DNA from 3 places in the Lysinibacillus sp. NPDC056185 genome. Region 2 is predicted to be linked to each of the others. Evidence: riboswitches for the same ligand, from Rfam matches in the RefSeq annotation. Region 2 holds a riboswitch; each other region holds the start of a gene.

Region 1 (3,284 bases), on a different contig from region 2:
GAAGTGTTTTTTAGTATCGAAAGAAGGAGGATGTCGATAAAATTCAGAAGTTAGGTGATAAAACGTGAAAGTTAGTCGATAAAATTCAAAAGTTGGGCGATAAAATGTAAAAGTACCCCGGCAAAATTAAAAAGTTGGAAGACATGCCAGTTGAATAGAAAATAACTTCTATTCAACTGTTTTCTTTTAGATTTCTTGAATCATCTCAACTCTATTACCGAATGGATCTCTAAATTCAAAGCGTTCAAAATGAGGAATAGGAACTGAATCGAAAATTTCTATATGATGTTCGGCTAGTACCTTCTTCCAATGTTCGATATTTTCAACTTGATAGGCAATATGAGCCTTCGTCGTTAATCTATCAAAGCCATCCTCTGTACCTACATGTACCGCTCTATTGCCGACCTGTAACCAAAATCCACCTCGTCCTTTCAGCGAATCAGGCTTTTCAATTTCTTTTAGTCCTAATACTTGACAGTAAAAATGTCTTCCTTTTTCTTCTTCACCTTTTGGTATTGTTATTTGAACGTGATGTAAGCCTATAATCATTTTTTCTCCTCCTTTAATTCTAATCATTACTTACTTCTAGGATAATAATGTAAAATCCTTTAATTTGATGAATGAATAGTATTCTTTTTCACGAATGAAGCATTTGTAAAACCAGTAATGAGAATTAGGGAGTAAGCCCATAATAGCCATGAGGCGAAATATCGATCTAAGTCAGCCGATAAATTCGGGAAAATATTGTCGAAAACTAACAATACGACTGCATCGATGAGCATTCCAGGTAATACGATACAAATAGCAGCCAGTAACCGTTCTGTACCTTTTGTCTTTTTCAAAGAATAAATAGGTATTGTCGCTATCCAAACGATTGGAATAGCTAAAATGTAAGTAGCTATCATGAGGAAAGGTTCTTCAAGGGTAAAAAAGTAGTGCCCTACAAATCGAAATACGGCACTTGCTACAAGCCAAATCCCAAAACCCCAGCATAAAAAGAATCGCATAGTTTTCCTCCTCTAATTATTTTCTAGACGATGCAATGTCTGAAGGATTTTTTCTAATTGCTGATAGAAGACATCTACATCGAAATCGTCCCTCATCATCACTTGTAAAGCTAAGCCATCAATAAGGGCGTTGAAAAAAATGCTCCAAGTTTCCATCGACACGCCATCAATTGGTGATGTATCCCATAATTTATTTAAAATGTTACATAAATGTTCATTTTCAGCCGCTAAAATTTGTCCAATTTGCTGTCTAATAGTTGGGTTCGTAAAGCCGAAAACGATTAAGGTGAAAAATAATTTATGATAAAACGCATCATTTTCATATCGACTTTTTGCAGAGAAAAGTGCAGATTGAATCATTTCTCGATCAGTCATCAGAATCTCATTCCAGGAATTTTCACAGATGTCTTGGACAATTTCTAGAATGATTTGCTCTTTTGATTTGAAATGATAATAAATAGTTCCTTGTGTCACCCCAGCTTGCTCAGCAACAGCCTTTAAGGTGAATTTCTCAATCCCTTTTTCTACTAAACTTTGCTTGGCAGCCATTAATAAATCTGACTTTTCAATACCAGTAGGTTTTGCCATTTGTTTACACCTCCTTTGTTATTAGTTAGTTGGATAACTAACTATAAAATAACAGAATATCCCACTATTTACAAGTTTGTTTTGGTAGCGGGGCTGCTAGTCTTCGATGATTCCATATGTTCGGAATAATAGCAGTATGAAGAATCAAACAAATCTGAAAATAAATCTACTTTTCAGAAAAATATATGTTATAGTAAAACATAATTAAATATTGTGTAAGAGTTGGTGCCGAATGAAAGTTTGGCTTAAAAGGGAAGTCGGTGTAAATCCGACGCTGTCCCGCAACTGTAAATCGGAGCAAATCACAATTGCCACTGGGAAACTGGGAAGGCTGTGAGGCGTGTTGATGAGAAGCCAGGAGACCTGCCAATATCTAGTACACACCAAATACCTACGTGGAAATAGGTGGTGAGATGTGACCATATCGGCCCTGTGCGACAATAAATCATGCGATATTTTGAAAGAATTTCGTATTGTTTCTTGATAGCTAATTTTGATATGCAATGACAGCCATTTTCCAAAAAAGGAGGGTGGCTTTTTTTTATTTTGATTGATAGGAGAGATAAACATGACGTATACAAGTACTACAGTTGGTTATCCGTATATCGGAGAAGATCGTGAATGGAAAAAGGCTTTAGAGGCATTTTGGAAAAAGGAGCTTTCAGAGGATGAGTTTTTACAGCATTTAAAGGATATTCGCCTAGCTCGAATAAACAAGCAGATTCGTCTCGGCATAGACATGATAACTGTCGGAGATTTCACACTCTATGACAGAATGTTGGATACGGCAATGATGTTTGGCTTAGTTCCAAAGCGCTTTGATTGGCAGGGAGACAAAGTTGATTTACAAACTTACTATGGGGTAGCTCGTGGTAGTAAAAAAGCCGTGGCTAGTGAAATGACAAAATGGTTTAATACAAACTATCATTATATTGTGCCAGAATATGAGGGACAACCTTTACAATTAACAGAAAATAAAATATTGGCAGACTTTTTAGAGGCTAAGGAAGCGTTTGGTATTACAGCAAAACCTACATTGATTGGCCCATATACATTTTGTAAATTAACAAAAGGCTATGACAAACTATCGCAGATTACATTTATTTTAGCATTACTACCACTTTATACGCAGGTCTTAAAGGAGTTAGTGGATGCTGGTGTAGAGTGGATTCAATTAGAGGAGCCTGCTCTTGCCACAACACTAGATGAAGCGGAGGTTAAACTTGTTCAAGAAATTTATAGACAATTAGTTGCATCAGTACCCGAGGTTAACATTATGCTACAAACATATTTTGAGTCATTATCGGCATACGAGTCAATTGTGACACTTCCGGTTCAAGGAATTGGGTTAGACTTTGTGCATGGCTATGGCGAAAATATGGAGGCATTACGTCAATTTGGCTTCCCACAAGATAAAGTATTAGCGGCCGGTATTATAAATGGACGAGATATTTGGCGCTCCAATCTAGCAGAGGCTAGCTCAACTATTAAAGCTATTGAACAGCTAAGTGGTGCTAAAGAAATATGGATTCAATCTTCGTGTAACTTACAGCATGTTCCAATTACAACTACTCTCGAAACAAAGCTCGATCCAGTTCTAAAAAATGCCCTTTCTTTTGCAGATGAAAAATTAGTTGAGATCAATGAAATAACAAAATACTTACAAGGCACAGGAAGCCCCTCAAATCA
Region 2 (3,284 bases):
ATTATTCCAACGAAAAAAGTGCCAACAGAAAAAGCGTTACAATCAATGAATGCTGATGAAAGAAATATTTATTTCGAAATAGTCAATACGACACTCGCCATGTTTCACCAAGATTATGAATACGATGAAAAAACGATTATAACGAATGTCAAAAATTTAGAGTTTAAAACGGTAGGGAAAACAGAACTTGTAAAAGGTTGGAAAGAATTGTTTTCAAGTGAAAAAGGGATGCAAGAGCGTGAGGAATCGTTACCTGTTGTTTTCCAAGATGAAATGGTACAAAGTAAGGTTTCTATTCTAGAAGGCACAACTACGCCTCCTAAGCCTTATACAGAAGGGCAACTCATTACGATGATGAAAACATGTGGTAAATCAGTTGAGGATGAAGAAGAAATCGAGGTGCTGAAATCGATTGAAGGTATTGGTACAGAAGCAACTCGAAGTGGCATTATAGAGACCATTAAAAAGCATGGATTTATTGAAGTACGAAAAAACATAGTGAGCGTTTTGCCGAAAGGGGAGCTTTTATGTCGGGCTATCGAAGGGACATTACTTTCAAGTCCATCTATGACTGCAAAATGGGAAATTTACTTAAATAAAATTGGTCGTGGAGATGGCTCTGCAAAACATTTTATTGAAAGCATAGGCAAGTTTATTACTCAATTAATAGCGGAGGTACCTAAACAATTAGAGTCACTTTCAATTGAAGCTGAGCAGTTTAAACCAGCTGCTGTGAAAGATATTGTGCCATGTCCGACATGCAAAGTAGGAAAAATAGGTTTGCGTAAAAGTTTTTACGGTTGTTCGAATTATAAAAATGGTTGTAAGCAAACGTTCCCAGAAAGGTTACTAGGAAAAAAACTAACTGAAAAGAACATTAATGATTTATGTAAGATTGGTAAAACAGCTGTGGTTAAAGGGTTTAAGTCAAAGAATGGTAAACAATTTAATGCGTCACTCCGTTTGGCAGAAGGAAAAATTGAATTTGAGTTTAATGAAAAGTAATTGCGGATGAGATTTTTTTACTGTCAATGCCGTTCAGACGATTAAAAATAGTGAAGATGTGACACTCAGCAAAGTAACACGAGCAAAGAAGAATCGAAGCAGTGGGGAAATGCCCTAGCGTGATCGAAGGACAAAAAGGCTTCGGCTGCAGTAACTGGAAAAATGGCTGTAAATTTGTCATCTGGAAAAACGATCAATTTTTAGCCACGATGAAGAAGAAGCCTACCAAAACAATGGTGAAGAAATTGCTAGCCGATGGAACGGTATTGGTAAAAGGCTTAACGAGTAGAAAAGGTTCTAAATTCGATGCTCAATTAAAATATGAAAAAAATACTGACAACGAATATTTTAGTTGGAAGATGGAATTTGAAAAAAAGGATTAAAATTAAGCATTTATGAATCTTGTTGAATTAATTCTCACTACCCTAAACAATTATTTTATGAAATGAAGGTTATCTCAACCTAATGACTTCCAAGTAGAAAAGAAAATCCTTTGTATTTTTATAATTTCCATTTTTATTGTCTAAATTTATTTTATTTTTCCAATAGTAATTAATGTTTAACAGTTCTATTTTCTAGCTATTAATCTCTCGTTTATTACTATTTTTACTTTAATGTAATATATAATGTAATTGCTATCTGGAAAATATTCTGATATTGTTCCTCTTATAACTTAATAATTTTTGTTGGTGCGAATGACATTGTTCGTTTGCTTAAAAGGGAAATCGGTGCAAATCCGATGCTGTCCCGCAACTGTAATGGAGAGTCTATACAATATGTCACTGTAGCGAGCTATGGGAAGGCGTATAGATGATGAACCTAAGCCAGGAGACCTGCCAATAAAAGTAACAAACTTACATAGAACCACGAGGATGGTTGTAGTGACTGGGAAGAGACGCCCTTTATTTAACTATGACATCCTCTTGTAGACAAGGGGATTTTTTTATGCCCTAAGAGAGGAGAGCGTTTTGAAAAATCCAACAACAAGAAAAATCAACCTACTCTTATTAGTGTTGACTGGTATCGTTCTAATATCTTTGACGTTAGCGATAATGGTAGGATCTGTGTCTATTACACCTAGTATTGTATGGCGTATTATTTTGTCGCATATCCCGTTCAATCCACTTGGCATTACAGAAGATTGGAGTCGTTCGCAGGAAATCATCATCTGGCAAATTCGTACTCCCCGCGTAGTACTTGCCATAATAGTCGGAGCGGGTCTTGCAATTTCGGGAGCTGCTATTCAAGCTTTAGTTCGCAACTCAATCGCAGACCCCTATATTTTAGGTGTATCTTCCGGTGCATCTGTCGGGGCGACGTCTGTTATTTTACTTGGCGCTTTTTCATTTTTAGGTATGTATGCGCTATCACTTGCGGCTTTTATAGGTGCGACGATTGCAGTACTAATCGTGTTTTTCTTAGCACGAGTTGAGGGGCGAATTTCAGTTATTCGATTATTATTAGCCGGAATTGCCGTGTCACTAGTTTTGTCAGCAATGACGAATTTTATGCTGATGATGGCGAAAGAAGAGGGCGGCATAAAGGCAGTGATGTATTGGATGATGGGAAGTCTGGCTGGAGCGAAATGGGTGAATTTAATGATTCCGTTCGTTGTTTTGACGGTCGTCTACGTAATTTTACGTCTTCATGCACGTCATTTGAATTTACTTTTACTAGGCGAAGAATCTGCTGTTACGCTGGGGGTTAATTTAGAGAAATTTCGATTGCTACTAATTTTATTAATTTCCCTATTAACAGGTGTCCTAGTTGCTGTAAGTGGTGCAATTGGCTTTATAGGCCTGATTATTCCACATATCGTACGCATGATTGTCGGCTCAAATTATAAGTTTGTACTGCCAGTCAGTGCATTAATTGGTGCGATATTTTTAATATGGGCTGATGCAGCTGCGCGTATTGTGATTGCACCTGAGGAAATGCCGATTGGAATTATTACTGCTTTATGCGGATGCCCATTTTTTATATGGATGTTGCGTAAGCAAATGTATTCTTTCGGGGAGGAAAATTAGATGGTATACGTTGCAAAAAACCTTACTTTTGCCGTGCAGCAGGTGAAAATATTAAACAATGTTTCTGTACATATTCAAGAACGCGAGTTTGTGGGCATAATTGGTCCTAATGGCAGTGGGAAATCGACCCTATTAAAAAATATGTATCGTATGCTACAACCTCAAGAGGGAGAAGTATTTTTATTTAATGAAAATATTTACAAGCAATCTTCAAAGGAGATAGCAAAGCAACTAGCCGTCGTAGGGCAGGAA
Region 3 (3,284 bases), on a different contig from region 2:
ACGCAGGAATGTGTGGAGTAACTATGGTATTGGCGCGCATGAAAGGGGCTCAGGTAGGCTCAAAGGGCTTAACATTATTTGCAGTTCCGTGGCGAAATGAGGATGGCACAGTTAATAATCTCCGCATTCGGCGTTTAAAGGATAAACTTGGCGTTAGAGCAGTGCCTTCTGGTGAGGTGGAATTTGATGGTGCGCTAGCATATGTTGTTGGTGATCCGAATAAAGGAATTTATTATATGCTCGAGGCGCTTAATTTATCAAGAATTTGCAATGCGGTTGCTTCTATCGGCATTATGCGCCGCGGATATTTAGAGGCGAAGCATTATGTGACAAATCGTCATGCCTTTGGTAAACCTTTAACGCAATATCCTATGATTCAGGATACACTAGGGAAATTCGCTGCCAAGCTTCATGTAGAAGTTGCCACGGTTTTTGATCTTATTCAGCTGTACGACAAAGTAACTAGTGGGCAGGGGAATAAAGAAGACATTATTTTAAACCGCTTGTATATTGCTATCATGAAAAAAGAAACTGCAGAGCAAGCTGTACATTATGCTAGTGAAGCCATTGAATTACATGGCGGAAACGGCTATATTGAAGATTTTGTTACACCTCGGTTATTAAGAGATGCACAGGTACTTACTGTGTGGGAAGGGACTGCGAATATTTTAGCATTAGAGCTTATTCGTTTAGTTGATAAGTTTCATGCGCACGAAATGTTTGTTCGTGTCATGGAAGAACGTCTAGAAAAACTAGTTGCCAGTCCATTAGTTGAAATTGTCGTGGATCAATTAGCAAAACTAGAATCAACTTTGCAAACATTTAGCCGTTTAGATGATGCAACAAAAACGTTTGAAGCAAAAAAGGTCGCAGAGAAAATGGCGCATTTATATGAAAGTGTGGTAGCAGTCGAGTGGGCACAAAGATTCGGCGTCAAATATGAGAAGCTAGCAGATATTTATTTAGAGCACACATGGGCATTGCGAGAAATGGGTGCACCAATGAAAACGGTACAGTATTTTTCAGATATCGTTTAACTTCTTTTAGTATATTGATTTGTTTAGAAGTCGTCTCGAATGGAGGCGACTTCTTTCATTTTCATGTATAATACAATCAACTGAATATTATAAAGGTTCTTTACTTAAGTAAAGTGAAAAGGGAAATCGGTGTAATTCCGATGCGGTCCCGCCACTGTATGTGTGAGTTTTTTCAATCTACGCCACTGAAAATTTCGGGAAGGCTTGAAAAAGCGTATGGAGCACGAGCCAGGAGACCTGCCTTTATAGAAAACACGTTGTAGCCTACGAGGATAGGATGGTGGATTTTGTATATGTATTTTTGTGCAAATTTGACCCCCTCATTATTTTATGATGAGGGGTATTTGTTTTGGAAGATGAATGTCGATAAATTTGAAAACATGGGCGATAAATTCACAATGTTAGGCGATAAACTCAAAAAGTTGGGTGATAAATTCAAAATGTTGGCTGGAAGTTCGCGATGTTGACGATAACCCCACAATGTTAGGCGATCAAAAACTAAAATGTATCGATCAATCAGAAAAACAATAAAAACTATAAGCACAAATAGACTAAGGAGGATTCACATGAAGAAAATTTGGAAAATAGGGTTATCAGCATTTTTAGCTATGGGCTTACTTGCTGCATGTAATACAAAAGAGGCGACAAATGAAAAGCCGTCATCTTCTGAGCAACAAGAGACTGCAAAAGTAGATCAAGCAACATTCCCAATGACGATAAAGGATGCTACTGGCAAGGATATTACGCTAGAGGCACCTCCTGAAAAAATTGTCTCACTCATTCCGAGTAACACAGAAATATTATTTGGCCTTGGCTTAAATAATGAAATAGTTGGCGTGACTGATAATGACGATTATCCACCAGAGGTTACTAAAAAAGAAAAGGTTGGCGGTATGGATTATAATATTGAAAAAATTATTGCTTTATCGCCAGATATCGTTTTTACGCATGCGTCAGGTATGAGTTATTCAAAAGGAGCCATTGAACAGCTTGAGGCGGCAGGTGTGAAAGTATTTGTTGTAGCGGATGCAAAAAACTTTAATGAAACTTACACAACGATTGAACAGCTTGGTCGTGCAACAGGAAAACTAGAAGAAGCTAAAAAAATTGTTGCAAATATGAAGGCAAAAGTTAAAGAAGTTGAAACAAAACTTGACGGTGTTGAGCCGAAGAAAGTCTTTGTAGAATCGTCTGATGAGCCACAGATTTATACAGCCGGTAAAGGTACATTTATGAATGAAATGCTAGGAATGATTCAGGCTGAAAATGTGGCAGCAGATGTAAATGACTGGTATCAAATCGATGCTGAAAAAATTATCGCGAAAAATCCAGATGTCATTGTTGTGGCATATAATTATGTACCTGAAATTTTAACGAAAATTCCACAACGTGCAGGCTTTGAGACAATCTCTGCCGTAAAAAATAAAGCCATAGTACAAGTAGATGAAAATATGATAAGTCGTCAAGGTCCTCGATTAGCAGATGGTCTTGAGGAACTAGCAAAAGCTGTCTACCCTGAGGCGTTTAAATGAGTAAAACAATTGTAGCCTATGTAACAGCAATTACGCTTCTAACCATTAGCATCTGGTGTGGTGTGGCGATAGGCTCAGTTCATATTCCACTAGAAGTGTTGTGGAATAAGGCGGCTGATGAAACAGCCGCCAATATTTTATGGAAAATTCGATTACCCCGAGTCCTGCTGGCAGGGCTTGTAGGGGCGTCACTTGCAATTGCAGGGGCAGCTTTTCAGGGCTTATTAAAAAATCCTTTGGCTGATCCTTATACATTAGGTGTTTCCTCTGGTGCATCAGTTGGCGCAGTTATGACAATTTTTTTTAGTATATCAATACCTGTAGTAGGCCATTTTACATTGCCGACCTTTAGTATGATAGGTGCCATATTAACGATGGTAGCTGTTATGGGCTTTGCTAGAATAGTAGACCGCTCGCTAAAAATGGAAACTCTTATATTAACAGGGGTTATATTTAGTTCATTTTTAGGTTCTTTGATTTCATTAATGATTGCATTGTCTGGTGAAGAGCTACGCCAAGTAATCGGATGGTTGCTAGGCTCAGTATCGATGCGTGGTTGGCCATATGTTCAGATGATTATTCCGTTTGTCATAATTGGCTCAATTATGCTTTGGACACAAAGACGCGAGTTAAATGTTCTGTTATATGGTGAAGAACGCGCGCAGCATTTAGGTGTCAATGTTAAGCGCAGTAAATATATTATTTTAGTGGGTGG

Evidence for each region. Region 2 has a riboswitch for cobalamin ahead of ACMZ42_RS25455 (FecCD family ABC transporter permease). Riboswitches for the same ligand answer to the same signal wherever they lie in the genome.
Region 1: another riboswitch for cobalamin. It lies ahead of metE (5-methyltetrahydropteroyltriglutamate--homocysteine S-methyltransferase); the one in region 2 lies ahead of ACMZ42_RS25455 (FecCD family ABC transporter permease).
Region 3: another riboswitch for cobalamin. It lies ahead of ACMZ42_RS07375 (ABC transporter substrate-binding protein); the one in region 2 lies ahead of ACMZ42_RS25455 (FecCD family ABC transporter permease).

What each region holds. Positions count from the first base shown of each region.
Region 1 is NZ_JBLLLQ010000001.1:63,193-66,476, reverse strand. It holds gene ACMZ42_RS00335 (VOC family protein) at 187-549, opposite strand; gene ACMZ42_RS00330 (DUF5367 domain-containing protein) at 609-1,007, opposite strand; gene ACMZ42_RS00325 (TetR/AcrR family transcriptional regulator) at 1,020-1,595, opposite strand; cobalamin riboswitch at 1,802-1,981, shown strand; gene metE (5-methyltetrahydropteroyltriglutamate--homocysteine S-methyltransferase) at 2,164-3,284, shown strand, end outside.
Region 2 is NZ_JBLLLQ010000049.1:8,794-12,077, reverse strand. It holds gene topB (DNA topoisomerase III) at 1-1,005, shown strand, start outside; partial or broken gene ACMZ42_RS25460 (topoisomerase C-terminal repeat-containing protein) at 1,022-1,388, shown strand; cobalamin riboswitch at 1,676-1,861, shown strand; gene ACMZ42_RS25455 (FecCD family ABC transporter permease) at 1,974-3,032, shown strand; gene ACMZ42_RS25450 (ABC transporter ATP-binding protein) at 3,033-3,284, shown strand, end outside.
Region 3 is NZ_JBLLLQ010000005.1:145,599-148,882, forward strand. It holds gene ACMZ42_RS07370 (acyl-CoA dehydrogenase family protein) at 1-1,037, shown strand, start outside; cobalamin riboswitch at 1,114-1,297, shown strand; gene ACMZ42_RS07375 (ABC transporter substrate-binding protein) at 1,604-2,569, shown strand; gene ACMZ42_RS07380 (FecCD family ABC transporter permease) at 2,566-3,284, shown strand, end outside.